3 regions of the Lysinibacillus sp. FSL L8-0312 genome follow, and region 3 is predicted to be linked to each of the others. Evidence: predicted binding sites of a transcription regulator. Region 3 holds the regulator's gene; each other region holds the start of a gene.
The links. Region 3 encodes LexA, which represses DNA repair genes until DNA is damaged. Its sites were predicted from a motif close to CGAACATATGTTCG; they were not measured.

Region 1 (11,038 bases), 2.7 Mb from region 3:
CACAAATGGAGCAAAATGTTACAACACCACCTGTACAAATACAGCCACCACCACCGCCAGCACCTACACCACCACCTGTAGCTCAACCGAAGCCAATGCCACAACCAGCGCCACAGCCACCGATGCATATCATGCCACAAATGCCTGCTGTCCCACATTGCTCAAGTTGTCATCAACCGATCTATCATCAAATGTGGTGGCCGATGATGCCAATGCAACCTCAGGTCGAGCATTATACGATGCCACAACAGCCAATGTCTTGTGACATGCCAGATCATAAAGTAGGTGGGATGGAAGACTTTTTAGAGTCTACATCACCATTCTTCCATACACAGGATCAGCAAATGAAGCCACAAATGGATATGAATATGGGTCAATCTTGTGGCTGTGGTACACAGCCAATGATGATGCCTGATATGAACATGGGTCAATCCTGTGGCTGTCATCAACAACCAATGATGATGCCTACATGGCAAATGGATCCTTGTCATTGTCCGCCACCACCATGTCCGACACATTGTCCACCGCCGTGCCCACCAGCAGGGGGACAATGGATGTCACCGCACTATTTCCCAGGCGGGATGACGCCTTATCGATGGTGAAAAAGCGTATATTGTAGAAGAGTTAAAGTCAAACATTTGGAAATATAAGTATGAATCGAATCATTATTTTGTCAAACGAGCGAAGCAAGTGGAAATTGCAGAGAAGGTGAGAGCAATTCATCGCCAGTTAGGACGCATGGAGCCTTCTCTAATCTTACCATTGGTCCAGAGTGATGATGAGCAGTTAATTGTGCAAGTATGGCAAGAAGGAAGCCATGGTGCTAACTTTGCATATAAAAAAGATCGTGAAGAATCTCTTAAATTATTAATAGCTTTACATGATACACATAAAAAAATAGCTTGGCAGCGAATGCCAGGCTTGCATACCTACTCGCAGCTTTTAAAATGGCAAATGCGTCATATGCGTTTTAAAAGTAGAAGAAATGAGTTTCGAGCTTTTTTAACAAAAGAAGAAATCGATCAAATTGTGCATTATAGTGATAAATCTTTACAACTGATTGCATTAGAGGATGCGCCTGAAAAAGAAATCACACTATTACATGGGGATGTGGTTCATCATAATTTTTTATGGTGCTCTGATGGCCAATTACGTTTAATTGATTTTGATTTAGCACATCTTGGCGAAGCAGATGATGAATATATTTTATGGTTGCATCGTGTATTACCTGCTGTTGATTATGATCTTGGGAAAATTTTTGCCGAATTACCTGAGCTGAAACGACTGGATAAAAGAAAGCTCCATCGTTTGAAATATCCGAATGAGCTATTACGAGAATGGCTTTTTGCAGTGGATTTACCACTAGAGCAACAGCTAGTATTTTTAGATTATTTAGTGCCATTCACAAAACGAGCCCTCACCTATTGGCCAAAACTGTGGTACGATATTGATAGATTTGTTAAAAAATGACCGTCATTTGGCGGTCATTTTTGTTTGGCAACAGCGCTTTTGCCACTACTTTTTGTCGAGCATTCGTTCGCTATATGCTATAATCGAAGACGATGATTGTGAGGGATTATAGATGTATGATTATTTAAAAGGACAAGTAACTCGTATTACACCTGAGTTTATAGTATTAGAACAACAAGGTATTGGCTGGCAACTTCATACGCCCAATCCGTTTGCATTCCGCACATCAGCCCTGGAGCAACAGATATATGTTCATTTGCATGTACGAGAGGATGCACAAGTTTTATATGGTTTCCCTAATCTAGATCAACGTGAGCTATTTCGAAAGCTAATATTAGTATCTGGCATAGGGCCAAAGGGGGCTCTAGCGATTTTAGCTACTGGGAATCCGCAACAGGTTATTAGTGCCATTGAGCGGGAGGACGAAGCGTTTTTAGTGAAGTTCCCTGGGGTTGGGAAAAAAACGGCACGTCAAATGATTCTTGATTTGAAGGGCAAGCTAGGCTCGTTATTAGATACATTGGAGCTTCCTAGTGCAGAACATGAGCTACCATTGTTTGGTGTGAATCCTTATAAGCATGAGCTAGAAGAAGCTATACTGGCGTTAATGGCACTTGGTTATTCTGAAAAAGAGCTCGAAAAAATTCGTCCACAGCTTGAGGACAACGACAAGCTGGAAACGACAGATGCCTTTATGAAACAAGCGTTGCAACTATTGCTAAAAATAAAATAAGGAAAGGAGGGAAGGTGCATGTCTGAACGTATGATGGCAAGTGAGGCAGGTAGCTATGATGAGCAGTTTGAATTATCTTTACGCCCTCAAAAATTAACGCAGTATATTGGGCAACATAAAGTGAAGGAAAACTTACAAATATTCATTGAAGCGGCAAAGCTTCGCCAAGAAAGTTTAGACCATGTGCTGTTATATGGACCTCCGGGACTTGGTAAAACGACATTAGCTGCTGTTATTGCGAATGAGATGAATGTCAATGTACGCATGACGAGTGGCCCTGCAATTGAGCGCCCAGGGGATTTAGCAGCTATTTTAAGTTCACTTGAGCCTGGGGACGTTTTATTTATAGATGAAATTCATCGACTCTCCCGTGCCATTGAAGAAGTGCTATATCCAGCAATGGAGGACTTCTGTTTAGATATTGTGGTGGGGAAAGGTCCAGAAGCACGTTCTGTACGCCTTGATTTACCTCCCTTTACCCTTGTAGGTGCTACAACAAGAGCTGGCGCCTTATCAGCCCCTTTAAGGGATCGCTTTGGTGTGTTACTACGCTTAGAATATTATGATGATCGTTCACTTGCTGAAATTGTGGTGCGAAGTGCTCATTTATTTGAGGTGAAAATTGAGCAAGTAGCGGCAATGGAAATGGCGAGACGCTCACGCGGAACACCTCGAATTGCGAATCGTCTATTAAAACGAGTACGAGATTATGCACAAGTGCTTGGAGATGGTATGATAACGGAGGGTCTTGCACAGCAAGCGCTAGAGCTGTTACAAGTTGATCCTAGAGGGCTTGATCATATCGACCATAAACTTGTAACGAACATGATTGAGCGCTTCCAAGGCGGTCCAGTGGGCTTAGATACGCTTGCGGCATCGATTGGTGAGGAACGGGTTACGATAGAGGATGTATATGAACCTTATTTGATGCAAATTGGCCTTATTCAACGTACACCACGGGGAAGAGTTGCCACACATTTAGCCTATGAACATTTTGGATATGAGTATCCACAACAAACATAAAGAAGGAAGTTTTTTCATGCGTGTAGAAGATTTTGATTTTGAATTACCAGAGGAGCTTATTGCTCAAACGCCATTAATTGATCGTACTGCGAGCCGCTTAATGGTTGTTACACCTGGCGCTACTAAAGTAGAGCACCACCATTTTGCTCACGTTTTAGATGAGCTACATGCTGGAGATTGTCTCGTATTAAATGATACAAGAGTCTTACCTGCTCGCTTAATGGGTGTGAAAGAGGAAACAGGTGCACATATAGAAGTATTGTTATTAAAGCAATTAGCTGGTACAGATGAGTGGGAAACACTTGTAAAACCAGCTAAGCGTGTAAAAGTAGGAACTGTTATCACATTTGGTGAAGGTTTATTAACAGCTACTTGTACAGGAGAGCTTGAACATGGCGGACGTACATTTGACTTTCATTATGATGGCATCTTTTATGAAATATTAGAGCAACTTGGTGAAATGCCGTTGCCTCCATATATTCGTGAAAAACTTGAGGACAAGGATCGTTACCAAACGGTTTATGCCAAAGAACGTGGCTCAGCTGCAGCACCAACAGCGGGACTGCATTTCACGGAGCAATTATTAGAGCAGGTAAAAGCGAAAGGTGTAGAAGTGGTCTTTATCACGCTACATGTGGGTCTCGGCACTTTCCGTCCTGTTAGTGTTGATTCGATTGAAAACCATGAAATGCACGCTGAATTCTATAGTGTGACCGAACAAGCGGCAGATACGATTAATCGTGTTAAGCAAAACGGCGGCAAGGTCATAGCTGTTGGGACAACCTCTACACGTACATTGGAGACAATTGGCTCTAAATATGAGGGGGAAGTGCGAGCAGAACAAGGTTGGACGTCTATTTTCATTTATCCAGGCTACAACTTTACGGTGGTGGATGGGTTAATTACAAACTTCCATTTACCGAAATCAACACTTGTCATGCTTGTTAGTACGCTAGCTACTCGAGAAACTATTTTAAGTGCCTATCAGCAAGCAGTGGAGGAAAAATATCGCTTCTTTAGTTTTGGAGATGCGATGTTTATACGTCCGAAAAAATAATAGTGGATATAATCGAAGTACTGTTTTTACTTCAGATAAGAGAGGATTTTTAGTTTATGACACAACCAGCAATTCGATATGAATTACTTCATACTTGTAAACAAACAGGAGCACGTCTTGGCATCGTCCATACACCACATGGCTCCTTTGAAACACCAGCATTCATGCCAGTGGGCACACAAGCAACTGTTAAAACGATGTCGCCAGAGGAATTAAAAGAAATGAATGCTGGGATCATTTTGTCCAATACGTACCATTTATGGCTTCGTCCAGGCAATGATATTGTCAAGGAAGCAGGCGGACTCCATAAATTTATGAACTGGGATCGTCCTATTTTAACGGATTCAGGTGGTTTCCAAGTGTTCTCCCTAAGTCAATTCCGTAAAATTGAGGAGGAAGGCGTTCATTTCCGTAATCACCTTAATGGAGATAAGCTATTTTTAAGCCCTGAAAAAGCAATGGAAATTCAAAATGATTTAGGGTCTGACATTATGATGGCGTTCGATGAATGTCCACCATTTCCTGCGACACATGATTATATGCTGCAATCAGTTGATCGTACAACACGTTGGGCAAAACGCTGTAAAGAAGCGCATAAGCGTCCAGAGGAGCAAGGTTTGTTTGGGATCATCCAAGGCGGAGAGTATGAGGATTTACGCCGTCGTTCAGCAGAAGCATTAGTGGAATTAGATTTCCCAGGCTACGCAATTGGTGGATTATCTGTTGGTGAACCGAAAGATGTGATGAACCGAGTGTTAGAATTTACGACGCCAATGATGCCTGAAAATAAACCACGTTATTTAATGGGGGTTGGCTCACCAGATTCTTTAATTGATGGAGCAATTCGTGGGATTGATATGTTTGACTGTGTGCTGCCAACACGTATTGCACGTAATGGTACACTAATGACATCTGAAGGCCGTCTAGTGGTGAAAAATGCTAAGTATGCACGTGATTTTGGTCCAATTGATCCGAATTGTGATTGCTATACATGTAAAAACTATTCTCGTGCCTATGTTCGACACCTTATCCGTACGGAAGAAACGTTTGGTATTCGTTTAACGTCTTATCATAATCTACATTTCCTATTGAAGCTGATGGAACAAGTGCGTGAAGCCATTCGTCAAGACCGCCTTGGTGATTTCCGAGAAGAATTCTTTGAAAAATATGGCTTCAATGGGCCAAATGCTAAGAACTTTTAAGCCATTACGTCTTTCATTTTATGTTACTGAATCGAAATAAAAAAGGTAATGTCAACGGCATAATAAGCAATTTTGTAAGGCGAGGGGTTGATTTCCGTTCCACCAGCGTCCTTTCCAGAGGGGGCGTCGCTTCACTCACTGCGTTCGCTCCAGGGTCTCCTGGTCTCCTCTATGACGCTAAATCCCCTAGGAGTGACACTGGCTCCACTCCAATCAACCATTCTGCAAAAATGTCTTTTCCTTATCATCCTTCATACGAGCCGTATTTGTATGATTAGAGAAAGGATAGCCTCTTATTTTCAAAGTGGAGAAGTGATGAGTGACAACACCCTCCATAAAAGAGTAGTGAATACCTTCACTTTTTTGCTAAAAAGTGAACATTTTTATGGATTGGAAGGCTACTTGACTCCCGTGGGAATAGCGAGACAGGCGTGCCTCTAAACGGAGCGGTAGCAGAGGAAGCGGCTCGGCGCTCGTCCACAGGAAAGCAAGTAGCCTGCAACGGAAATCCTTTTTCACCTTTCATATAAATTCTATGGATGGTTTTGTTTTTCAACACTATGAAAGGACATTAGGCAGTGCCTAATGTCCTTATACTATGGCAATCGTTTTGTAAAAGCATTCAAATCTTTGTAAAAAGTGAATATTTCTAGCAAAATAATGTCAATCATAGAAAAAATATTAGTAATTGAGAAAATTTTTTGGCTTGTCCATCGCTTTTTATTGGTGGAATAGTCTATACTAAAAAAGTGAGATTTGGAAAGGGGGCAAGATATATTATGGATCAATTATTAGGATTAGCGCCAATATTATTAATGTTCGTTGCAATGTGGTTTATCTTAATCCGTCCAGCTAAAAAAAGACAGCAGGAAACACAAAATATGCAAAGTAGTTTGCAACGTGGAGATAAAGTCATTACAATCGGTGGTCTACATGGTGTCGTAGATGCGATTGAGGACACAGCAGTGACATTAAAAATCGCTGACAATGTACGAGTGAAATTTGACCGTCAAGCAATTGGGCGAATTGTTAATGACAATCAGTAACAAAAGAGAAAAGGCTTACAATAGGGCATTAGCTATGTTGTAAGTCTTTTTTTACACATGAAGCGAACTCATGGCTAGTTAGCTGTTTTTATTTTATGGATCAATACTTCACCAGAATCTTTGCCGTTTACAGTTATTCTGCTTAACGTAAACAGAGAATCGCCCCTTTTCACATGTTTATTTTGAATAACAAAGGCCATCTTAAAACCAGCTTCTTTTGCTAATTTTATGGTGGATGGTGAATGAATTCCGTAAGGATAGCTAATAGCAATGGGCTCATAGCCAAGTTTTTCTTTTATTATTTTTCGTGAGCGAATAAAATCATTTCTAACTCTTTCTTCGTATGCATGATAACTTTCAAGTTGTCCGTCTACAAAACCTGGTCCATATACCGCACCATTTAGCCTACCGTTTTCTGAAGGTAATTTATAATGCAAATCCCATGTGTGACTCTGAACTGTCATATAATCCTTCATTTCCTTTAACTGCTCCCAGCTCATCTTTGGAATTTCTTTTGGCTGTTGAATTTTTTCATCATTTTCTAGGATTCGGCTTGCAATCACAAAGATTTCTGCATGCATATCGTATTTTTTTAAAACAGGGTATGCTTTTTCATAATTGCTTAAATACCCATCATCAAACGTAATTAATATAGGCTTTGGAGGTAATGGCGTTTGCCCATTTAAGTAATCATATAATTGCTGAACAGAAATGGTATGATATCCTGCACCTTTCAGCGCCCTCATTTGATTTTCAAAATTTTCGGGTGAAATAACTGTAGTATTATTTATATGTTCCTCTAAATGATGATACATAAGAACCGGTATTTCCGGCTCTTGGTATCCGTAAATAGGGGAGGAGCTTATTAGCAACAGCAGCATATAAACAACAACGAAAACAATTATTTTCCTTGTCATGTTCTCACCTTGTTTGTTTTTATAGTCGTTAAGCATTTTGTTCTTTGTTATTGTGTACGAACAAGTGGAGACTATTCCTTGAAAATTGTATAAAAAACAATAAGTAAGGTCACTTTGATAGTATGGGGGTGTTTTTATGGAAGAATATTACCATATTATTTTTCGAACTTGTTTTTTATATGTGTTTATTATCATTGTTTTCCGTTTAATGGGTAAACGAGAAGTAGGAGAATTATCAGTCATAGATTTGGTTGTATTTGTATTGATTGCAGAAGTTGCTGCTTTTGCGCTAGATGACTTTAAAAATCCTCTCTTTAATGCCATACTACCTATCATTATTTTGCTCTTTATTCAAATTTTAAGTGCTTACTTATCGTTAAAGTTCAAAAAAATACGAGATTTAGTGGATGGTGACCCAGCTTTATTAGTAAAAGATGGTGTTATTTTAGAGAGTGAGATGCGAAAACACCGCTATAATTTAGATGATTTATGTCAGCAATTACGAGAAAATGGCGTTGCATCAGTGACAGATGTGGCATTTGCCTATTTAGAGCCATCAGGCAATCTTTCCATCTATAAAAAAGATGAAAAAGCTTTCGTGTATCCACTTATTATCGATGGCGATATTCAAGAAAGACATTTATTGACCATGCATAAAGATGTGGATTGGTTAATGGGTGAGCTAGCTAAAAACAATATAACAAACAGTGAAACGGTATTTTTTTGTATTTGGGAAGACCATAAGCTCCACATCCAATTAAAAGAATCTTAAACCTTCTTCGCTAATTTTTTGATGTAGCGGAAATCAGTGATTCGTAACTGATTGGTAAATAATAAAAAAGTAAACAGTAAAAATAATGTAACACCACTGCTCAAAATAAATGGTAGTGATAAGATTGGAATAAGAAAATACTGTGCGACACAAACGGCAATAAAGCAACTATAAGGTACGACAAACATTCTGAAGCCAGCACGTAGGTTTTTTCTTTGTCTAACAGTTGCGATATGCAGGAAGGACGTCAGTAAAACACCAAAGCCAATAGCTACGACGGCTCCTTTTTCCTGAATGCCAGGTTGAGAGGCTAGTACAAACATCACAAATAATTTACCGAGTCCACCATAGATGGAGTTCATCATAGCAGCTTTAGCTTCACCAATCGCTTGTAAGATAGAATGGAGTGGGCTTTGAATATAATAAAAATAAAAAATTGGTGCTAAAATTTTAACGTACCCTCGATTTTCTTCTAGATGGAAGAGCTTCATAGCTAATTCATCACCATGTACAAAGAAATACGTAGCAGCAAAGCAGCCTACTAAGGAAGATAATCTTAGGGAGACCGAAATTCGCTCTTGTAACAGCGGGATGTGCTGTCGAGCGACGGCATCACTCACAGCTGGAATTAGTACAATGGATAAGGCTGTTGATACAAAAGCTGGAAACAATAGTAAGGGTACTAAAACACCAGAGATGACACCATATAAAATAGTAGCAGCAGAAGCGGTTAAACCTGCAACTGTCAAAGCTTTTAAAAAGATAATCGGTTCTAAAAACCAAGTGAAAGAACCAAACAGCTTACTGCCCGCAGAGGGAAGGGCAATACGTAGCATAGGTGATGCAGGGTAGCCTTCGATTTTAGTTTTACGCGTCAATAGTCTCTTTTTCGAAACGATATAATGTAGCCATAAATAGAGGAATGCTACAACCTCAGCAAGAAGTGTAATACCCATTGCAGCAGCAGCAGTAACAGCCGCATTATTGTAATTAGCCACATAAGGCAGCATTAACGTAATGAAGCTAATTCGGACAATTTGCTCAATCATTTGAGCCCAAGCAGTTGGGGTAATTTTAGCTACACCCTGTAAATAAGCACGTAATAACCCAGATCCAACGGACACAGGTACAGCAAAGAGTGCAATCCATAGCGTAAATGTTGTCTGTTCATTATGTAAGAGCGTCGTCGAAATATATGGTATTGTGAGTGCAACGAGTGGCATAAAAATGATCATACCTATGAATGACCAAAGAATGGCCGTACGCATGACACCAAAGATGTTTTCGCGCTTATTTTTTGCTAGTAATTCTGCCACGATTTTAGCTACAGCGATAGGTAGTCCAAGTTGAATGAGTGAGATAAAGAAAATAAATGCTGGATAGACGGTCATATAAATGCCGACAGCCTCTTCACCAGCAATACGCATAAATTGCATTCTATAAAAGAAGCCAAAAAGTTTAGATAAAAAAATCACGAACATTAAAAATAATGTACCTCTTACAAAAGAACTCATGCCATCCGTCCCTTCTCAAGCCGCAAAAATTCATTTACACTATTTGTATGCAAACATGTCTTACGTTACGACTTTGATTGGAGATGATTCAAAATGAGTATGCAATATGAGCAACTATTTGAAAAAATCCGTCCGGCAATTGATAGTAAGATGGCAGAGTTCAAACATTATCAATATGATGCCATTACGGCGGAAGAACTTTGGCGCTACTGTATTGAAAAAAAATGGCGTAAAAAGAAAATCGAACAGCTACGTTTACATGAGGTGATTGCGACCATTTTTGCGGTATCACCATCTGATATTGTCTCATTTAATCAAGTAGAGTTTTTACAAAGTAATAATTGGTTTGAAGAAGTAGGTATGGAAGAATTACAATTACTGCTTGGTCCAGTTAGAACGTAATCAAGGATGTGTCAAATTTTACAATATTTCAAAGAATCCTAAATGTGTTGAATTGACACCAAGCGCAACCTGTTTCATAATAAGTGTGTTGCGCTGTTTTTATTTTGAATAAGTTTTTACTTACATAAGTCTTGAATGCTCTTTTACTTGCATTTGGAAGGCTAGTACCTAATAATACAAAGATAAACTTGCGCGTTATGAACGATTGAATAAGTAGAGCAACCTTTTTGAGGCACAGGTAACACGATTCTAAAGGAAAAGGAGGATTAAACGTTTCAAAAGGTATTGCTAGTTACTTGTTTGGCGTGTAAGGACAGCCCTTACACCAATTCGAGGAGGATTTATTGATGAAACTAAAAAGTCGTATAGTTGCATTCCTATTAATTCTAGTGCTTTTCGCAGCAGGAATTAGTACGACTGTAAACGGCGTCTTAAAGGACATCAAGCTTGGTCTTGACTTACAGGGCGGGTTTGAAGTACTTTACGAGGTAAATGAATTAAAAGATGGTCAAAAAATTACACCTGAAATCGTCACTGCTACGGCAACAGCTCTTGGCAACCGTGTAAATGCTATTGGGGTAAGTGAACCTAGCATTCAAGTTGAGGGAGAAAACCGAATCCGTGTGCAATTAGCAGGTGTTGAAGATCAAGAATCTGCACGTAAGTTATTGTCTACTTCTGCGAATTTAACATTCCGTGATGTTGATGATAATTTATTATTAGATGGAGATGATCTAAAAGAAAATGGAGCAAGTGCTTCCTTTGACCAACAAAATCGCCCAATTGTTTCGCTAAAATTAAAAGATGCGAAAAAATTTGCTGATGTAACAAGTAAGATTGCTGCGAAACCCGCAGGACAAAATTTATTGGTTGTATGGTTAGACTTCGAAGAGGGTGTTGAT
Region 2 (11,038 bases), 2.7 Mb from region 3:
GACAATATTGAAGCGGCCATTTTAAGTGTAGCTCCTGTAATGGTGGATGTATCAAGTGGCGTGGAAACAGACGGAGTCAAAGATTCTATAAAAATACAGGCATTTTTGCAGGCAGTAAAGAGGGGGAGCGAATAATGGGAAATTCAATCGCATTTAATGTACCGACTAAGGAAGGTCGTTACGGACAATTTGGTGGACGTTATGTGCCAGAAACATTAATGACAGCTTTACTAGAATTAGAAACAGCTTATGAAGAAGCGATGAAGGATTCAATGTTTACAGAGGAGCTATCCTATTATTTACAGGAGTATGTAGGGCGAGAAACCCCACTCTATTACGCAGAAAATTTAACGAGCGCACTTGGAGGAGCTAAGATTTATTTAAAGCGTGAAGATTTAAATCATACAGGTGCACATAAAATTAACAATGCGATTGGGCAGGCGCTTCTTGCCAAACGCATGGGCAAAAAGAAAATTGTTGCTGAAACAGGTGCAGGACAGCATGGTGTGGCAACGGCTACTGCTTGTGCCTTATTAAATCTAGAATGTGTTGTTTTTATGGGTGCGGAAGATATGAAACGTCAGCAGTTAAATGTTTTTCGCATGGAGTTGCTTGGCACAAAGGTTCAATCGGTGGAAAGTGGTTCTAAAACTTTAAAGGATGCTGTGAATGCAGCGCTACGCTATTGGGTGACAAATGTTGAGGATACGCATTATATTTTAGGCTCTGCCTTAGGGCCTCACCCATTTCCTAAAATCGTTCGAGACTTTCAGCGTGTCATTGGGGTAGAAACGAGAAAGCAAATTTTGCAAAAGGAAGGTCGTTTACCTGATGCTGTTGTGGCTTGTATTGGTGGTGGCAGTAATGCAATTGGTATGTTTCATCCGTTCGTAGATGATGCATCAGTCGCTTTATATGGTGTAGAGGCGGCAGGGAGTGGTCTTGAAACGGGGAAACACGCTGCGGCAATTGCAGGTGGACAATTAGGTGTATTGCATGGTGCCTACATGTATTTATTACAGGATGAAAATGGCTTTGTCCAAGAAGCACATTCGATTTCCGCGGGGTTAGATTATCCTGGAAAAGGGCCAGAGCATTGTTATTTACATGATATCGGTCGAGCGCAGTTTGACGCTATCACAGATGCTGAGGCACTAGAAGGCTTACAATTGTTAAGTCGAATAGAGGGGATACTTCCTGCGCTTGAAAGTTCCCATGCTATTGCTTACACAGCAAAACTTGCTAGAACCATGCAGAATGATCAGATCATTGTTGTGTGCTTGTCTGGTCGCGGAGATAAGGATGTACACACGGTTAGGGCGGTACTTGGAGGAGATGGCAAATGACGACGTTACAACAAGCAATTGAACAAGCAAAGGTAGCAGGAAATAAAGCTTTTATTCCGTATATCATGGCAGGTGATGGAGGGCTAGAAACGATCAAGCCAACCATCCTAACACTACAGCAGCTAGGTGTGACAGCTATTGAAGTAGGTATCCCCTTTACAGACCCTGTTGCAGATGGGCCAACAATTGAGCGGGCAGGAGAACGTGCACTCGCAGCTGGCGTAACATTAACGAAGGTATTGCAAACGCTCACTTCATTTAGAGATGAAATCACGGTACCTCTAGTTATCATGACTTATTTCAATCCAGTGTTAGCGTATGGCTTAGAGGCTTTTGCAAAAGCCTGTGTAGCTGGGGGCGTTAAGGGAATAATCGTACCAGATGTTCCATTAGAAGAAAGTGCTCTATTACGCGAGGCATTAAACCCATATACCATTGATGTTGTTCAACTTGTCTCTTTAACAAGCCCTCCTGAGCGTATTGCTCGTATTGCAGCAGCTAGTCAGGGCTTCGTTTATGCTGTGACTGTGAATGGAATTACAGGGGCAAGGTCCCGTTTTGCTGCAAACTTAGAGCAGCATTTTGCAAGTCTACGTCAAGCAAGTTCAATCCCTGTGCTTGCAGGCTTTGGTATTTCAACACCTGAGCAAGTGAAAAGGATGGGGTCATTGGGAGATGGAGTTATTGTTGGTAGTGCTATTGTAACAGCATTGCATGAAGAAGATATGACCACCGTAGCAGCATTAGTGGCCGCTTCAAAAGGTGTATTCGAGAAGTCTACTCTATAGAGTAGGCTTTTTTGCTGCTAGATGGATAGTAAGTTTAAACTGATGGATTAATCAGTAAAAGGGGCGGATAGAAATTTCACATTGATGGATAAAACTATCAATCTAACGGATAGTGCGTATCCAATAGAATTTCGGTATAATAGCTTTCGTAAGGAAGTGAGAAGATGATTCTATCGAAAAAAAGATGGCAGGTGGAGCGTCCAGATGCCACACTTGTACAAGCATTACAAAATGACTTACAACTTTCCGCGATTGCTGCAAAAATTTTAGCAGCACGAGGCTGTGAAACTACGGCTGAAGCAGAAAGCTTATTAAATATGACTGAAGCAAATGTCCATGACCCATTTCTTATGTACGGTATGGCTGAAGCAGTAGCACGAATTGAGCAAGCATTAGAAAATGGGCAGAAGATTTTAGTCTATGGCGATTATGATGCCGATGGTGTCACAAGCACGACTGTTATGCTAAATGTTTTACTAGATCTTGGAGCGGATGTATCCTTTAAAATCCCCAATCGTTTTATCCATGGTTATGGTCCACATGAGGCATTATTTCGTGAAGCATATGAAGAGGGTGTACAGTTAATCATAACAGTAGATAACGGGATATCTGGTATCGAACCTGTTCGAGTGGCTAAAGAGCTTGGCATGGATGTCATTGTGACAGATCACCATGAGCCAGGTGAGGAACTACCGCCAGCAGATATTATTCTTCATCCTCGATTACCAGAAGGTCATTATCCGTTTGGAGAGCTAGCTGGAGTAGGTGTAGCCTTTAAGTTAGCACATGCTTTATATGGTGAACTACCAATTCATTTAATGGAATTGGTGGCGATTGGAACTGTAGCCGATTTAGTTCCTTTAGTGGATGAAAATCGCTATCTCGTGAAGCGAGGTATACAGGAAATGCGTCGTTCCCTTAGTCCATGGGTACAAGCAATGTGTGATATAGCCAGTACAGAGCAGGCAAAAATTACGGAAGAGACAATTGGCTTTTATTTTGGTCCTCGATTAAATGCTGTTGGTCGACTCGGAGAAGCAGCTCCAGGAGTCGAGTTATTAATGGCAGATGATAGTGCTAAAGCAAGCGCATTGGCAAAGCAGCTTAATGCCTGCAATACAGAGCGCAAAGATATTGTGAAAAGCATTACAGATGAGGCCATTGCACTTATTGAATCGGATGAAAAAATCGGCAATTCCTTAGTTCTTGTTGTGGCGGGGGAAGGCTGGAATGCAGGCGTTGTTGGAATAGTTGCCTCACGACTTGTTGAGCAGTACTATCGTCCAACCATTGTCCTTTCACTTGATCCTGAAAAGGGCACAGCAAAGGGTTCCGCTCGAAGCATTGAAGGCTTCCATCTATATAATGAACTAGCTAAAAACCGAGATATTTTACCGCATTTTGGTGGACATCCTATGGCCGCAGGCATGACCTTATCGTTAGAGCATGTGGATGAACTACGTACACGCTTGGATGCACAGGCAAGAGAATGTTTAACAGAGGAGCAATTAACACCAATCGTCCATATTGATATTCCGTTAAGCATCGATGAAGTTTCAGCAGATGCTATTGAAGAAATTTCAGCACTAGGACCATTTGGAACAGATTTTCCAAAGCCTGTTTACGTACTTGAGGATGTTGAAATCTCATCTATGCGTAAAATTGGAGCAGCTGAGAATCATATTAAAATGGAATTAACAAATGGCTATGATAAATTAGATAGTGTCGGCTTTAATAAAGGGCATTTACATGATGAATTAACGTATGGCATTAAAGTATCCTTTATAGGCGATTTACAAATTAATGAATGGCAGGGACGTAAAAAAGCCCAATTTATGATCGAGGATGTCCAAACAACGGAATGGCAGCTATTTGATATTCGTGGTATCCGTCAAACTGCGCGTTGGCTTAATACGGTACCAAAGGATGAGGCACAGTTTATTGCCTTTCATCCAGCAACGATGGCGTATTATCAATCATTGATTGGTGCTCCTATTACAGTAGTTGACCCAGCACTATCCAATGTGGAACAAAGTGATTATATTGTGCTCTTAGATTTGCCACAACAAGTTCAAAGACTAGAAGAGGTGTTACAGAAGACGACACCTTCACGTATTTATGCGCATTTTTATATGCCTGATTCGCAATACTTTAGTGGTTTACCTACTCGTGAGCAATTTTCTTGGTATTATAAATTTTTGAAAAATCGACCAGCCTTTCCGCTTGATATGCATATAGCAGATTTAGCAAAGCATACAGGTTGGCCATTGGATGTATTAAAATTTATGACACAGGTGTTTTTTGAGCTTGGTTTTGTTAAAATGGAGAGTGGACTGACGACTGTCAACGTGAATGCCCCAAAACAAGCACTAACAGAGGCACCGTCTTACAAACAACGTTCAGAACAGATTGAAATGGAGCAAAAGCTTGTCTATGCTCCTTATATAGAATTAAAACAATGGTTTGATGAACGATTAACATAAACGGACGTACAGCGTTTCGTAGGAGGAGCAATAACATGGATTTAAAGCAATATGTTACAACAGTTGAAAACTGGCCGAAAGAGGGCATTAGCTTCAGAGATATTACGACAATTATGGATAATGGACCAGCATACAAATATGCAACAGACCAAATTGTAGAATATGCAAAAGAAGTGGGAGCTGAAATTGTAGTTGGCCCTGAGGCTCGTGGTTTTATCATCGGTTGCCCAGTTGCCTATGCACTTGAAATTGGCTTTGCACCTGTTCGTAAACCAGGTAAATTACCACGTGAGGTTATTAGTGCAGACTATGGTCTTGAATATGGTCAAGATACGTTAACAATGCATCATGATGCGATTAAGCCTGGTCAAAAGGTTTTAATCTGTGATGATTTACTAGCAACGGGTGGGACAGTTGAAGCAACTGTTCGTTTAGTAGAAGAATTAGGTGGTCAGGTAGTAGGCTGTGCCTTCCTAATCGAACTTTTAGAATTAAATGGTCGTGCAAAGCTTGGAGATCTAAATATTAAAACACTTATTCAATATTAAGAGAAAGCGTCTACCATAGTGGGCACTTCAGATTGTAGACAAACTCAAGAAATTACGAGTTTGCCTACAGTCTTTTTCTTTTACAATGAAATAAAGTAAAGCCGATACGGGCCGAGTTGCTTTCCCTGCTCCATCCAACTTCTTCCCTATTACTGTGTTGATTAACCGTAAACTTTTAAGCTGATGAAAGCTGAAGACGGATAATTAAATCAATAAACGTGAACAATTAGAAATGGTAACGGTTGATCAATTTATACCATTCGAGCGAAAATTAGAGGCTGCTATTTACCCTTTAGTAGAAACGACTTACTAAGCTTATGGATGCCCAAATATTGATCATGCCACTCTATATTTGGTAAGTAATTAGAAGAAAAAATGACAACAGCCATCGAGGTGAACTTTTCGATGGCTGTTGTTTGCAGTTTGAAGCGCTCAATAAAGTAGGTACTTTTTAATCTTCATCATATGTTTGGATGATCCTTTGTATTGTGCGCAAGGTATCATAGAAATCTGCATATTTTTCAACCCCTATATCTTCGATGATTCTATCTTGAATCGTTTGCCAAATGGGTGCGGCTTCATGCAGCTTTTCTAATCCTTTTTCAGTGAGCGTAATCTTTTTAGTGCGCGCATCGCTTGTGTCTCGCTTTAATTCAACATAGCCATGTTGCTTTAATAGATTAATATTACGGGTCACAGTCGTTTGATCAAGTTGTAAAATTTCACCTAAACGGCTAATTGAGACAGCTTGCTGAAGGTCGATATGGGCCAGCATGGAATATTGTGTAACCTTTAAACCAGTGGGCTGTAGCAGCTTATCATATAATTGTGTGACAACCCTTGTTTTTTTTCTAAGGTTTGCACAAACACAGATTTGTGTATAATCGATTGTTTTAAGTTGATTCTTCATCGTCAGTACTCCTTTGAGGGGATTCTACTAATTGTAAGTATACACCTAAGAGCTAGAAAAGACTGCTTGACAGCTATAGGAACGATTATTATCATTATGCATGTATATACATATAAATGGAATGGAGAGATCGCAAAACATGTATATACATGTTTTGTTATGCATCTCACAAGAAAAGAAGGTGTTAGGATGAAGCGAGTTCATTATAGCTGGTTGATTTTGATTGTCACATTTTTCTCGATTATTGTAGCAGGGATTACAATGTCATCGTCTGGTGTTTTCCTGGATCCCCTCGAAAAAGAATTTCAATGGGATCGCTCAACGATTGCTTTAGCATTTGCTGTAAGTTTATTTTTATATGGCATATCTGGACCATTTATGGCGGCGCTGCTTGAAGTCATTGGTTTAAAGAAAATGATGCTTAGTGCCATGTCTACTTTAATAGTAGGAATGACCTTAACCTTTTGGATGAGCCAATCCTGGCAGTTAATCATTATTTGGGGAGGCATCATTGGGCTTGGTGCGAGCCTTTTTTTAACGGTGCTCAGTCCCTATGTAGCGAATCATTGGTTTGTTAAACGCAGAGGGCTGGCAGTTGGGATTTTAACGGCTAGTACAGCCACAGGTCAATTAATTTTACTGCCAGTGCTAGCCATTATTATTGAACATTATTCTTGGCGATGGGCAATGGGATTAATCCTACTCCTGAGTACCATGATGTTCGTCATGATTGCTATGTTTATTAAAAACAAGCCGCAAGATATTGGTCTAACCCCTTACGGTCATGATGAGATTATAGAAGAGCCGCAAGTACAGCCCAAGAAGAATCCAATTAGTATGGCATTTCTTGGTTTAGCAGAGGCAGTTAAAGTCAAAGCATTTTGGCTCTTAGCAGGCAGCTTTTTCATTTGTGGTCTTTCGACAAGTGGATTAATCGGAACTCACTTTGTGTCATATTGTATTAGCTTTGGCGTTCCGCTAGTAACCGCTGCATCTCTTCTTTCTTTTATGGGGGTGTTTAACTTATTAGGCACGACTGCCTCTGGCTGGCTATCGGATCGCTTTGATAATCGTTGGCTATTATTTTGGTATTACTTGTTAAGGGGAGCTTCTCTCTTGCTACTCCCTTATGCACTCACTCAAGGCTCCTTTGTTTTATTGACGATTTTCAGCATCTTTTATGGACTCGATTGGATTGCCACAGTACCACCAACTATCAGCATTACACGACAAATTTTTGGGATGCAAAAAAGCAGCATTATTTACGGATGGATATTCGCCTCACATCAGGCAGGAGCGGCAGTTGCTGCGTATGGGGGTGGGTTGATTTATAAATTTTTCAATTCCTACACATGGGCTTTTTTCCTTGCTGGCCTATTCTGTGCATTGGCAAGCTTATTCGTTATCATTGTAAAAAAACAAACGCCTCAGCAAGGATAAACAGTCGACTAAAAAAGTTGAACCTCGACAGAAAGAGGTTCAACTTTTTTTATCAATATTAGTTTGACATTTAACAAACAAAAGTTTATAATATAAACAAATATAATAAAAGGTGATGCTATGAATGAAAGAGAACAGGCGGTGCTTGCTTTAATTCGCCAAAACCCGTTTATGTCTCAGCAAGAGATGGCAGATACAATGAATCTGTCCCGTCCCGTGCTTGCTAATTTAGTGTCTAGTTTAACAAAGCAAGGAAAAATTGTAGGTCGTGCTTATATTTTACCCGAGGAAAATGAAATTATTTGCATCGGGGGAGCTAATTTAGACCGAAAATTCCATGTGAAGGGCAATGTTCAATTTGGAACATCTAACCCTGCCAGCTCTTCTTTTAGTGTAGGTGGAGTTGGTCGAAATATTGCTGAAAACTTAGGCAGATTAAACCATCAAGTGACGTTATTAACAACGGCTGGTAAAGATGCTGATTGGCAAGTGATCCAAGAAGCTTCGGAATCCTTTATGAATCTACGTTATGTGGAGCAGCTAGCTGAGGCTTCTACGGGTTCCTATACAGCTATTATGGATGAACAAGGTGAGCTAGCATTAGCTGTAGCCAATATGGAGGTTTATGACCTGCTGTTACCGAGTTTGTTGAAAAAGCATGAAACAATGCTAGTGAATGCTGGTTGCTTTATTTTGGATTTAAATTGCCCGAAAGAAACAGTGGCGTATATCCAGCAAGTAGCCATTGCTCGTGCCATTCCATTAGTCATTGTGCCAGTATCTTCGCCAAAAATGAATCGACTACCTGAAACATTACAAGGTGTAACTTGGTTTATTTGTAACACGGATGAAGCAGAAACAATTGTTGGACATAAAATTGAAAGCGCTACCCATTATGAAAAAGCATTACAACAGCTCTTACAACTAGGTGCTGAACATGTCATTATCACAGCTGGTAGCAAGGGTGTTTATGCAGCATCTACGACGATCACACCTCGTCATTTCGCTGCGAAAGTGATCAACAAAATTGAAGATGTTACAGGAGCAGGAGATGCGTTTGTCAGCGCTGTGATACACAGTTGGTTGACAGGTCAATCTTTTGAGACATGTATTGATGCAGGGTTAACAAATGCTAAAAATACATTGGCATCTCCTTATACAGTAAGACCTGAATTATCAGTAGATTTGTTAAAAAATGAAATGGAGGAATAACAACATGAAAGAATTCATCGTATTATCAGAAGAAGTAAAAGCAGGACAAGCAAAAGGTCTACCAATCGTGGCATTAGAATCTACAATCATTTCACACGGTATGCCATATCCACAAAATGTGAAAACTGCGCGTGAAGTTGAGCAAATTATTCGCGATAATGGTGCAGTACCTGCAACCATTGCCTTAATAGATGGCAAAATCAAAATCGGTTTATCAGATGAAGAGCTAGAGATGTTTGGAAATTCACAAGGCGTTGCAAAAGCTTCACGTCGTGACTTAGGCTACTTACTTGCAACAAAAAAATTAGGTGCGACAACAGTTGCAGCTACAATGATCTGTGCTGAACTTGCAGACATTGAAATCTTTGTAACAGGTGGTATTGGTGGTGTACACCGTGGTGCTGAAACAACAATGGATGTCTCTGCTGACTTAGAAGAATTAGCACAAACTAATGTGGCTGTTATTTGCGCGGGTGCAAAATCTATTCTAGATATTGGTCTTACATTAGAATACCTTGAAACAAAAGGGGTACCAGTAGTTGGTTATGGTACAGATGAATTACCAGCATTCTACACACGTCAAAGTGGTTTCGATGTCAACTTCCAGCTTGATACACCAGAGGAGATTGCAGCAATGCTATCTGCGAAATGGCAATTAGGGTTAAAAGGTGGCGCTGTCATTGCCAACCCAATTCCAGAAGCTGAAGCATTAGATCATACATTTATTACAAACATTATTGAAAAAGCTTTAGCTGAAGCTGAAGAGAATGGTATTCAAGGTAAAAACGTTACACCATTCTTACTTGGTAAAGTAAAAGAATTAACAGAAGGTAAAAGTCTTGATGCGAACATTGCATTAGTGAAAAACAATGCAGTCGTTGGCGCAAAAATTGCTGTTGCCTACAATCAATTACACTAATCATTTGTCGAAACAAGAACCCTTTGTGACATCCTGTCGCAAAGGGTCTTTTTCATTAAAAAGAAGAATATTTTTTCCATTTTTCGAACTGTTCACGAGATTAACTAAACTAAATGACACAGTCTCTTTACAATAGGCTACAAAATTTTATACAATTAAGTTTATATCTAATCTGAAAAATTTGACGAGCAAGGTGGACATGTTATGGCGAAAGAGCAAATTTTGACTCCTGAGGACGTTTTTGAGTTAGTCAAATCCTACATGAATGATGAAAATGTCACATTCGTGAAAAAAGCATATGAATTAGCAAGGGATGCCCATATTGAGCAATTCCGTAGCTCTGGTGAACCTTATATCATTCACCCAGTACAAGTGGCAGGTATTCTAGCTGAATTACAAATGGACCCGGAAACAGTAGCGGCAGGTTTTTTACATGATGTTGTCGAAGATACGGATTTTACGCGGGATGATTTGGTACGGGAATTTGGCGAAGAAGTAGCCGTGCTTGTTGATGGTGTGACAAAGCTAGGGAAAATTAAATATTTATCAAAAGAGGCGCAGCAGGCGGAGAATCATCGAAAAATGTTTGTAGCTATGGCACAGGATATTCGTGTCATCTTAATTAAGCTAGCAGACCGTCTCCATAATATGCGTACGTTAAAGCATTTACCTGCTGAAAAGCAGCGACGCATTTCGAAAGAGACGCTAGAAATTTTTGCACCACTTGCACATCGTCTGGGAATCTCGACTGTAAAATGGGAGCTTGAAGATACAGCACTTCGTTATTTAAACCCACAACAATATTATCGTATTGTCAGTTTGATGAAGAAAAAGCGTGATGAGCGTGAGGCTTATTTAGAGAATGTCATGGCTGAGATGAAGTCACAGCTTAATGAGGTTGAAATTGAAGCAGATATCTATGGTCGTCCAAAGCATATTTACAGTATTTATCGAAAAATGGTGCTCCAAAAGAAACAATTTAATGAAATTTATGATTTATTAGCCATACGTGTACTTGTCGATAGTATTAAAGATTGCTATGCGGTTTTAGGGATTGTGCATACACTCTGGAAACCGATGCCAGGGCGCTTTAAAGACTATATTGCCATGCCAAAACAAAACCTGTATCAGTCCTTACACACGACCGTTATTGGACCCTATGGTGATCCATTAGAGGTTCAGATTCGTACGAAGGAAATGCACAAAATTGCAGAGTACGGGATTGCGGCACACTGGGCGTATAAAGAGGGCAAAAATGTTGATCATCAAAAGCAAAATGTCGATCAAAAATTAACATGGTTCCGTGAGATTTTAGAATTCCAAAATGAATCTTCTAATGCCGAAGAATTTATGGAATCCTTAAAATTCGATTTATTTTCTGATATGGTCTAC
Region 3 (11,038 bases):
ACTCTCCAATGAACGGGCAGAAGCAAATGATAAAATTATTCAGGAGCGTATTATTGCTGAACGCCAACGACTTGCTAGGGAATTGCATGATTCCGTATCACAGCAATTATTTGCGGCTTCTATGTTACTCTCAGCATTAACTGAAAATGACGAAAATGCTACTAGCTTAAAACAGGTGGAAAAGATTGTTCAGCAGGCACAGCTAGAAATGCGCGCATTGCTGCTCCACTTACGACCTGTAGCTCTACACAATAAAACGCTAGCACAAGGCTTAGAGGAATTGATTATTGAACTTCAACAAAAAGTTTATTTCCATATTGAATATGAGCTAGAGGAAATGGCCTTAACAAAAGCAGAAGAAGACCATTTATTCCGTATTGCACAGGAAGCCCTCTCTAACACGCTCCGTCATGCCAAAGCAAGTGAAGTGGAGTTACTGCTTGTTGCACGAGATGACTTAGCCATTTTACGAATTCAGGATAATGGGTTAGGCTTTGATGTGGAGGCCGATAAATCAACTTCGTACGGCTTACAAAATATAGCTGAACGAGCTGTTGAAATTGGCTGCACATACAAAATTGTGTCCGTGCCTGAAGAAGGAACGATTGTGGAGGTTAAAATTCCGCTACAGAAGGAGGAGGTTCATGTCGATGATACAAGTGCTCATAGTGGATGATCATGAAATGGTACGGATTGGCGTTTCAGCCTATCTTTCAGCACAACCAGATATTACAGTTGTAGGTGAGGCTGAAAACGGCAAAGAGGCTGTGGAGCGTGCCCTTGCCCTAAGACCTGATATTATTTTAATGGATAATGTCATGCCCATCATGACAGGAGCAGAGGCAACAGCGGAAATTTTAACGGCATGGCCAGAGGCAAAAATCATGATGGTGACTAGTTTTTTAGATGACGATAAAGTCTACCCTGCTTTAGAGGCTGGTGCGGTAAGCTATATTTTAAAAACTTCTAATGCTAAACAAATTGCCGATGCTATTCGTAAAACCATAGGTGGCGAAACAGTATTAGAGCCAGAAGTCACATCCAAAATGATGCACCGTATGCGCCACGGTAATAATACGCCCCTTTACGAACAGCTCACTGACCGTGAAATGGAAGTATTATTGCTCATGGCAAAGGGTAAAGCCAATCAGGAAATCGCTGACGAACTATACATTGCCTTAAAGACCGTAAAAACACATGTTAGCAATATTTTAGCAAAGCTCGAAGTGCAAGATCGTACACAGGCCGTTGTCTACGCTTTTCAAAGTGGCCTTGCTAAATAACACCTACATAAAAAACTGCATGTCAGCATGCAGTTTTTTCATGTATTTAGAGATACTTGATTAGATCCACAATATACCTTTTCTAATTCTTGTCATGATCCATAACCATATGTCACGCTGATAGCATCAAAATCATTTTCACGAGCCCCGATCATGATAAATTGTTCCTTTGGATACTTGGCAAAATGATGCAGCACCTCTGCAATAATCTCACTTTTATCATAATGAAAAACGATAAAAAAATACCGCAACACTCAGCGAACTTAAACATCGACTGAGTGTTGCGGTATTTTAATATAAATTATAGTGCTTTTACTTTCGCTACGACATTTTCTACAGTGAATCCGTATTTTTCCATTACTAATTCACCAGGAGCTGATGCACCGAACTTGTCGATTGCAAGAACGTCACCTTCAAAGCCAGTATATTTATGCCAGCCAAATGATGCACCCATTTCAATCGCAAGACGTTTTGTCACAGCTTTTGGTAGGACAGATTCTTTATAAGCTGCGTCTTGTTTTTCAAAGCGATCCATAGACGGCATGGAAACAACTGCCACATCCACACCTTCTGCTTTTAACGCTTTCTGTGCTTCAACAGCAAGTGAAACCTCAGAGCCTGTTGCGATTAAAATAGCATCTGCTACTTCTTTTGTAGCAGGAGATACTGTGTAAGCACCCTTCGTAACACCATCACGAACTGTTTCAATAGAGGCGTCAAGCACAGGTAAGTTTTGACGAGATAATACTAAAACGGTTGGCGTTTTTTCTGATGCTACGGCAAGCTCCCAAGCTACTGCTGATTCATTTGCATCCGCAGGACGAATAACAGAGAGATTTGGCATCGCACGTAGTGATGCAAGGTGTTCGATTGGTTCATGTGTCGGACCATCTTCCCCTACTGCTATAGAGTCATGTGTAAATACATATGTTACAGGAAGCCCCATTAATGCAGAAAGACGAACTGCTGGACGAACATAATCAGAGAATACGAAGAACGTACCGCCAAATACATTTAAACCACCATGAAGAGCCATACCGTTCATTGCAGCACCCATTGCAAATTCACGAACACCAAACCAGATGTTGCGACCAGCATAATCGTCTGCAGAGAAATCGCCTGCACCCTTCATCGTTGTTTTATTGGAGCCAGCAAGGTCAGCGGAACCACCAAAGAATGAAGGAGTTTTCTTCGCAATGGCATTAATCGCGTCACCAGAAGAAGAACGTGTTGCTACAGATTTACCTGCCTCATATACTGGTAGCTCTGACGCAAAGTCCTCTGGTAATTCACCATTCATCGCTTTTTCAAATTGAGCCGCTAACTCTGGGAACTCTTCTTTATATGCAGCAAATTTAGCATTCCAAGCTTCCTCAGATTGTGCACCTTGTATTTCAGCAGCAGCATTAAATGTATCATACACTTCAGCAGGAATTTGGAATGGCTCGTGTGCCCATTCATACGCAGCTTTCGTTAAGACAACTTCATCTGTACCAAGTGGCGCACCATGTGAATCTGCTTTACCAGATTTATTTGGAGAACCAAAACCAATCACTGTTTTTACTTCAATTAATGTTGGTTTGCCAGTTGATTTTTTCGCTTCTTCAATTGTGGCATTAATGGCATCTACATCTGTACCATCAGCCACTTTTAAGTAATTCCAGCCATAAGATTCAAAGCGTTTTTGTACGTTTTCTGAGAATGACTTTTCTAAGTCACCGTCTAAAGAAATATCATTAGAATCGTAAAGTACGATTAATTTTTCAAGTTTTAAGTGACCAGCCAATGAAATAGCTTCAGCTGCTACACCTTCCATTAAGTCACCATCACCACAAAGGGCAAATGTGTAGTGGTCAACGATATCATGACCAGGTTTATTGTAAGTAGCCGCTAAATGACGCTCAGCCATTGCCATACCAACTGTCATAGCAATCCCTTGACCAAGTGGACCAGTTGTTGCCTCTACACCTACTGTATGACCGTATTCAGGATGTCCTGGTGTTAATGAATCCCATTGGCGGAAGTTTTGAATTTCTTCCATTGGTAAACCATAGCCTCCAAGATGAAGTAAGCTGTACAGAAGCATAGAACCATGACCAGCTGATAGTACAAAACGATCACGGTTATACCATTTTGGATTTGCTGGATTATGGCGTAATTGTTTTGTCCATAGCGTATAAGCCATTGGCGCCGCCCCCATTGGTAAACCTGGGTGACCAGAATTTGCTTTTTCGATAGCGTCGATTGACAAAGTTCGAATAGCATTAATTGCTAAAAGATCCGCGTGTTGAGTCATTATATTGTGACATCCTTTCTCGTCCTATATTGTTCTTTTACAGTTTAGTCAACATTGCTTTAGAAAACAATGCTTTTGTTATACTAATTGCGTTTTCATACATACTTTATTGAATTGTGTCACATTAATTTAGAAATTTATTTTTTTTAGCTTGTCTTACTTTCTCTGGTGTCACATCATTACCTTCTGCATCTACCACTTTTACATTTTCAATCGTATCTCGCATAGTCGCTCTAAACGTATCTAAGTACTCCTTGCGAAGCGCTGTTCGCTCCTTAGCCTCTGCTTCTGTTAATTGACCACTTTTGGCCTTAGCAGAAAGTTCATTAATTCGGTTAATTTTTTCCTTTGATAACATTGTTACACACCTTTCAATACCTAGCTTAATGACTTCAGTATGCAAAGTATAGCATGCTTTCCCTTAAAATGCAGTTATACCAACCCTTAATAACACTTCTTAGCCATAATTTACATGACTTCCAGATGTTAGTCGTGTATAACTAATAATAAAAGGAAAAAATTTATATTTATTGGAGGAAATTAAATGAACATCACAACACAGCGATTACTTATCCGAAAATTTGAAGCCCAAGATTGGCAGGCTGTTTATAGCTATATGTCTGATGAAACGGTGATGCATTATATGCCTGAAGGAGTTTTAACGGAAGAACAAGTCCAAAAATTTATAACAGAAAATAGCGCGGATCAAGCTAAGCATTTTGCCATTACTTTACGCGATCAACCAGAAGTTATTGGTCATTTAGTTTTTCATCGATGCTTTGGCGAACATACCTATGAAATTGGATGGGTATTGAATCCTGCTTATCAGCAACATGGCTATGCATCAGAAGCTGCTCAAGCCCTATTAGATTATGGATTTTCCAAATTGAAGCTTCATAGAATAATAGCAACATGCCAACCCGAAAATATAGCTTCTTACCGAGTGATGGAAAAGATCGGTATGCGGCGTGAAGGATTTTTTAAAAAATGTATACCGCATGGTGACAATTGGTGGGATGAATACTATTACGCAATCTTGCAAGAAGAATGGCATAGAACTCTATAAAATGACCGTGTTACATAGTAACAACATTTGGTCATTCAGTAAAAAGAGTATAAAATAAATGGCTAACACTTCAGACAAAACGGAGGGATAAACCTGAGGAGTATGATCAAAATGTTGAGAAACAAATTAGGGATAACCAAAGCTATACTTACGAAAGAATGCGGTGTTGTTAGACAGACAATTAATTGTATTGAAAATGATAAGTACGAGCCATTAGCTTTGAACATGGCTAAAGTCCTCAATAGCCGTATTGATGAGGTGTTTATGTATGACTAAATTTCTTCCTGATTCGATCATTACCATGAAAGATTTTGTGAAAGAAGACTCGGTATTATTACGAAAACAAACCGAAGAAGTGACGACACCCTTAAACCAAGAGGATCGAAATACTTTATTAGCTATGCTGCAATATCTCAAAAACAGCCAAGATCCAACGCTAGCAAAAAAATATAAGCTTCGCCCTGGAACTGGGTTGTCTGCAAATCAAATAGGTGTAGACAAACGAATGTTTGCTGTACTATTTGATCATAATGAAATGGTGTTTATCAATCCCAAAATCATAAGTCATTCCCTCAATATGATTTATTTACCTGATGGAGAAGGCTGCCTGTCGGTTAATCGACCTGTCCATGGTTTTGTGCCAAGATACGAGCGTATTAAGGTCAGAGCATATGACATTGATGGTCAAGAATTCATCTTGCCGTTTCAGGGCTATGGGGCGATCGTTGTCCAACATGAAATCGATCATTTAAATGGCATAATGTTTTATGATCGAATAAATAAAGAGTATCCTTTTCAACTACCTACTAACATCATCATCGACAGTTTGGCTTCCTATCAATAGCATTTTTTACTGTGAATAAAAAAGATTAGCAGGCGATATTATTTGCCTGCTAATCTTTCTTGATGTTCTTGGAAGCGACGATGAACAGTCGCTTTACTTACTTCAAAGCCCAACCCTCGAAGCGTGATCGAAATTTCCTCAAAGGTAAATCCACGTTTGCGTAGCTTGACAATTTCATCTACAGGTAGATCCTTTCGCTCCTGCCCATAGGGATTCCCTCGGTTCGATAAATTATTTTCAGGACGATAGCCATTTTCTACAGCGCGTCGCATGCCTCGACGTATTTTAGCATTATGGATTCTTCGTTGATACTCCTCCACGATTGCTAAAATCTCAAGCAGCATCGTGTCCATTTCATTTAGTTGAACGGGTCCTGCATCGCGCATGGAAAAAACATCTGTTGCTGATTTTTGCAATAAATGCAACACAGCCATCCTTGCGTTCCCACGTCCTAATCGTGTTTCATCTTGTACAAAAAGGGCATTAATTCCCTTTTCTTTAATGAAATCAAGCATTTCAAGCAAGCCATCGCGTTCCACATCATAGCCGCTATGCTTATCCTTAAATACACCCTTTACCTCATAGCCTTGCTCTCTAGCGTAGCGCAGCAACTCTTCCTGTTGGCGCTCTAATGAGGAGCTTTGTGTTTCTTTTTCAGTACTTACACGGCAATAGACAACAGCCGACATTTGTTTATTCATCATTGTTCAGTTCTCGCAATTTCGATAGTATGGATGGGATTGGCTTGATCACCCAATACAGGAATAACTAGAGACTTTCCTGCCACAATTTTAATATCTGCTAATTCATTTTCTGTTTTGACCAGCTTAATCCAATCATCTGTACTCATCTTACCACGGTATTGCTCTGCTAACGACCACAAGCTATCCCCATGTTCAATTTGAATTTCTGCGTAATTAACATCTCCTGGATCAGTGATGTAAAGGTATCCTGCAAATAATAGACAAGCTCCTAATAAAATGGAGATATGTGTATTTTTCTTTAACCATGTCATAGTTACAACCCCTTTTCTAGAATGTTTGTTCGGAATGTATGTTCTCATAATAAAGCGAACAAACGTTTTTGTCAAACACTTTTCGAACCTATGTTTGCATACATGTTCGCATTCTGTTATACTATCAAATAAGAAGAATGATATTAGAAAAAAGAGGTGAGCACTCATGAAAAAAGTTTCGAAAAGACAAGAGGACATTTTGGCTTTTATTAAAGAAGAGGTACGAGCTAAGGGATATCCACCATCAGTACGTGAAATCGGGGAAGCAGTCGGACTTGCTTCAAGTTCAACTGTTCATGGTCATTTAGCTCGATTAGAACAAAAGGGCTTTATTCGTCGAGATCCAACAAAGCCACGTGCAATTGAAATTTTAGAGCCTGAAGAGTCTATTCAAAAGCAGCAAGTCATTCATGTACCACTTGTGGGGAAGGTAACTGCTGGTTCCCCAATTACTGCTATTGAAAACATTGAAGAATATTTCCCATTACCAGATACGTATGGCACAAGCGAGGATCAGTTATTCATGCTAGAGATTATGGGGGAATCTATGATTGAAGCAGGAATTTTAGACGGCGATTTAGTTATTGTGAAGCAAAAGGCAACAGCTAATAACGGAGATATTGTTGTAGCCATGACAGCAGAGGATGAAGCAACGGTCAAACGTTTCTTCAAGGAAAAAAATCATTTCCGTTTACAGCCTGAAAACTCATCTATGGAGCCTATTATCGTCGATCAAGTTTCTATTTTAGGACAAGTTGTAGGACTATATCGTCGTGTACATTAATCATTTAAAGTAGGTTTTGAGGATTATGTGTTCCTTCTAAGAGCATGTATCCTCTTTTTTACGCAAAAAAAGAATCCATATATGGTTGGATTCTTTGTACAGTCCCCCTGCTACGCTTCCTTTTTGAATTTTAAGCTAGCTTCAACAAAGGCTGAAAATAATTTTTGTGCAGGCTCATCTCCTGCTATAGCTAGTTCCTCGGGATGCCACTGAACAGCCAAGCAAAATGGCAACTCTTCATGAACAACTGCTTCGATAATGCCATCACTCGATTTTGCTGCTACTTTTAATTTCTCTGCTAATACATTAACTGCCTGATGATGAAATGAATTTACCGCTATTTTCTCTTGTTGTAAAATGGTCGCTAATAAATTCTCCTCCATAATTTGTACATAATGAGTAGCTACAGCTCGAGCAGATTGCTGTACATGCTTGAGCAGCTTAGTACTAAAATGGTCACTATCAATATCCTGAAATAAAGTACCACCTAGTGCTACATTTAGTATTTGAATGCCTCGGCAAATACCCAAAATAGGCATCTTTCGTGTGAATGCCGCTTCAATTAATGCTAACTCTACCGTATCTCTTGCTGGATGAATTTTCCCTAGTTTTGGTGCAGGCTCTGCCCCATACAGAAATGGATGCACGTCATAGCCTCCAGATAACAATAAACCATCTGTAAGGGATAGAATTTGTGTGGCATCCTCCTCTACGCCAAGTGGAATAATAAGCGGAATCCCACCTGCATCAATGATACTTTTACTGTAAGCAGCATTTAATCGAGAGGATAAATCATCTTCCACAAAGGCTGTAATGCCAATAATCGGTTTCACTTGCTTCCCTCCATATGCTTGAAGATTGAACAATTACCAAAAACCTAAATACCAATCGATTAATGAATCCCCATAAAAATAGACAATGATAGCGGCTAATGCAATAGAAGGTCCAAAAGGAATAGGTGTTTTTCTCCCCTGCTTGTTCTTCGTTAACACGACAAGCCCGACAATCATGCCGATAACTGCAGCTATAAATAATGTTAACAGTGTATGCATTGTACCAAGAACAAGTCCAATTAAAAAGAATAATTTAATATCGCCTCCACCCATGCCCCCGTTTGATATCACAGCAATACTATATAATATGCCGAAACCAACGACTGCACCTACAGCACAGTCCCACCAGGGTGTTAATGGCGACAATACTCGTCCAATAATAAGGAAGGGTAAAAAGAATAAAAGCACCTTATTCGGAATCAGCATATAGGCTATATCAGAAACAACAATGATGACTAATAATGAAATAAAAAATAGGGCTACTATAAACTCTATGCTCCAACCAAGCTGCCAATATGCAAAGGCAAACAATAATCCTGTTAATAATTCCATTACTGGATAAATCCAAGCTATTTTATTACCACAGCTCCGACATTTCCCCCCAAAAAACACATAAGATAAAACTGGCACTAAATCAAGCGCCGTCAGTTGCCTTTGACATTTAGTACAATGTGAAGGAGGTTGTACAATCGACTCCTTCTGTGGCACACGTAAGCCTACCACATTATAAAAAGAGCCAAAGACAAGCCCAAATAAAAATAGAAAGATTGTATAAGCCATTTCCAATTTTCTGTCCTCCTAAACTAATAGGCGCCCATACAGATGCAGTATGGAACGCCTATCAATGCAATTATTACTCTCCTTCGTAATAGAACGTCGTCACCTGGACGGTAGCTTGTAAAGTAAGATCCGTATCTTTTTCTAATTGATCCTGCTCTCCAGGCAATTTGAATTCGATAGTATCCGTTTTCATCACACGCTGTAATTGTTCAATTTCCTGTAAAAAGCTCTCTAGAGAATTAAAATCAAGCGCCCCAACCTCTAATATAAAAGTAATCAACTTTAAATTCGATGGTAAGGAATCCTTTGAAATAGATGAAATCGGTGAACTCGTAATCTTGTTATCCTGCTCACCATTAACCTCTTCTTCAGCTTGCTCCAACAGATTAAGGTCTTGCGATACATCTGATTGCGAAACAGCCGCATCATCATTTTGAACTGTTAATGACTTTATGCGTGTTCCTGTCACTTCCTCAATCTCAGCTAAATCTAGTATGATCTTTTCAACAGCTCTTGTTGTAGGTAGCTTCTGTCTTAACGCTAAAACATTGATAGTCGGCTGACCCTGCTCCTTGTCTAATTGAGCTAATTGTTCTTTTACACTAGAAATCTCTTGCTGTATCTGTGATACATGACTCTCTTTTGCTTCTACTTCATTTAATCTTGGTAATAATAAATAATAATAAAGCGCAAATAAAATAGAAACGATTAAAGTCAATAACAAGATAATAGATGAATTTTTACTACTCGTTAATTTATTCATGAGCGTCGTCCTCCAGCTAAATACATAAAGTCGATTGTCGCCGTAATGGACACTGAATAACGTGGTACTTCTTTAAATTTTTGTTCAGGCGTTAATTCCTTCTGTTCGCCAAGCTCTATATCAAAGTTTGACACTGTATTAATTTGTGCGTCTGTAAAAAAACTACTCATTAAAAGTCGCTCTACATATTTCGATATATCGGTCATCGTTTCAAAATCCACTTCAATATTAACTGTATTTTCCCCAAAAACGTAGCTACGCAAGTACGTTTGAGTTGGTAGTAAAGTTTTCGTTTCATCAATTAATGGGGTTACAGGATAAGAAACACCTTGAATATAGGCAACAGATTCCTCCAATGATCCCTGATCAACACTTTGTCTTACATCTAACTCTTGCTGTAATTGTTCAAGCTGTGTCGTTAATGTCTTTTCCTCAGCAGATAAACGTGACAAATCACTTTTAGCTGTAAAAAATATAAATAGTAAATAAGCTACTATTAGACCCACTATGACAATTATCAAGCTATAAAAAAGCTTTGGTGAAGTAGACCGTTTTTCAAGCTGTGGTAAGAGGTTTATATCTGGAACCATTAATGAACCTCCTTCAAAGCTAAGCCTAGCAATGTTGAAAATTCTTTTTTAAAATAAGGAAAGAACTTTTCAATTTTTGCTCCATCAACAATCATCAAAGGTGTCTCTAAATTAGAAGATAATAAGGTTCCTATTGATTTGAGTAACGGGTTATCACCAAGTATTATGATTTCATCTACTGTTTTTTCCCCTTTATGTAAAGAAAACTTAAAGAAATTCATCATCCGATCAATTTCTAAAACCTGATCCATGACGACCATCTGGTAATCTTCGGTTTCACCATTGTAGAGAAATTGGTAGCTAAATTCATCGACTTTTTTGCCCTGCCATTGTGCCATATCTGTTTCAATCGATTGATAACGCAAAAACTCAACCTGTCCGTTTGAAAAGATACTAATGGAAAGTTCATTGATAGACCAATCAGCAATTAAATATGTTTTATTAGGCACTAACATTGACATATGTTCTAACAAACGTATATTGCATAAGGCACGAATATCGGCAGCTTCAGGGTCCAAGGAGACATCTAACAGCATTCCTACTATTTTCGTAATTTCCTCTGAAGGTGCTGCAAATAATATCGCTTTACCGTCCTCCGCATCGGGATCATAAACATCAATTAACGGGTCCTGAAAAGGTAAATGAATAGAATGGCCCAACTCCATTTCAGCATATCCTCGTAATTCCTGAGGTTTAACATCTTTAGGATGCTCGAAACTTTTTAATAAAACAGTTGTATCAGGCACAAACATACGAACAGCCTGTTTTTTTCCTGTCCACTTCA

Region 1: the regulator LexA is predicted to act here: its motif matches at 1,527-1,540, upstream of ruvA (Holliday junction branch migration protein RuvA).
Region 2: the regulator LexA is predicted to act here: its motif matches at 7,590-7,603, upstream of MHI22_RS09065 (carbohydrate kinase).

The regions. Positions count from the first base shown of each region.
Region 1 is NZ_JBBOOV010000001.1:1,796,095-1,807,132, reverse strand. Features, by position in the region: gene MHI22_RS09180 (LysM peptidoglycan-binding domain-containing protein) at 1-602, shown strand, start outside; gene MHI22_RS09175 (phosphotransferase) at 592-1,470, shown strand; gene ruvA (Holliday junction branch migration protein RuvA) at 1,583-2,203, shown strand; gene ruvB (Holliday junction branch migration DNA helicase RuvB) at 2,222-3,226, shown strand; gene queA (tRNA preQ1(34) S-adenosylmethionine ribosyltransferase-isomerase QueA) at 3,243-4,283, shown strand; gene tgt (tRNA guanosine(34) transglycosylase Tgt) at 4,340-5,485, shown strand; gene yajC (preprotein translocase subunit YajC) at 6,265-6,531, shown strand; gene MHI22_RS09145 (polysaccharide deacetylase family protein) at 6,606-7,448, opposite strand; gene MHI22_RS09140 (DUF421 domain-containing protein) at 7,585-8,220, shown strand; gene MHI22_RS09135 (putative polysaccharide biosynthesis protein) at 8,217-9,734, opposite strand; gene MHI22_RS09130 (post-transcriptional regulator) at 9,828-10,136, shown strand; gene secDF (protein translocase subunit SecDF) at 10,484-11,038, shown strand, end outside.
Region 2 is NZ_JBBOOV010000001.1:1,777,252-1,788,289, reverse strand. Features, by position in the region: gene MHI22_RS09100 (phosphoribosylanthranilate isomerase) at 1-135, shown strand, start outside; gene trpB (tryptophan synthase subunit beta) at 135-1,346, shown strand; gene trpA (tryptophan synthase subunit alpha) at 1,343-2,134, shown strand; gene recJ (single-stranded-DNA-specific exonuclease RecJ) at 2,299-4,617, shown strand; gene MHI22_RS09080 (adenine phosphoribosyltransferase) at 4,653-5,165, shown strand; gene MHI22_RS09075 (MarR family winged helix-turn-helix transcriptional regulator) at 5,617-6,075, opposite strand; gene MHI22_RS09070 (MFS transporter) at 6,265-7,515, shown strand; gene MHI22_RS09065 (carbohydrate kinase) at 7,636-8,727, shown strand; gene MHI22_RS09060 (pseudouridine-5'-phosphate glycosidase) at 8,732-9,646, shown strand; gene MHI22_RS09055 (RelA/SpoT family protein) at 9,851-11,038, shown strand, end outside.
Region 3 is NZ_JBBOOV010000001.1:4,471,589-4,482,626, reverse strand. Features, by position in the region: gene MHI22_RS22310 (sensor histidine kinase) at 1-676, shown strand, start outside; gene MHI22_RS22305 (response regulator transcription factor) at 651-1,283, shown strand; gene MHI22_RS22300 (hypothetical protein) at 1,376-1,537, opposite strand; gene tkt (transketolase) at 1,585-3,579, opposite strand; gene MHI22_RS22290 (DUF896 domain-containing protein) at 3,704-3,937, opposite strand; gene MHI22_RS22285 (GNAT family N-acetyltransferase) at 4,124-4,645, shown strand; gene def (peptide deformylase) at 4,914-5,489, shown strand; gene MHI22_RS22275 (YneB family resolvase-like protein) at 5,528-6,193, opposite strand; gene yneA (cell division suppressor protein YneA) at 6,190-6,504, opposite strand; gene lexA (transcriptional repressor LexA) at 6,671-7,288, shown strand; gene MHI22_RS22260 (gamma-glutamyl-gamma-aminobutyrate hydrolase family protein) at 7,399-8,121, opposite strand; gene MHI22_RS22255 (prepilin peptidase) at 8,155-8,907, opposite strand; gene MHI22_RS22250 (hypothetical protein) at 8,975-9,664, opposite strand; gene MHI22_RS22245 (PilN domain-containing protein) at 9,661-10,254, opposite strand; gene pilM (type IV pilus biogenesis protein PilM) at 10,254-11,038, opposite strand, start outside.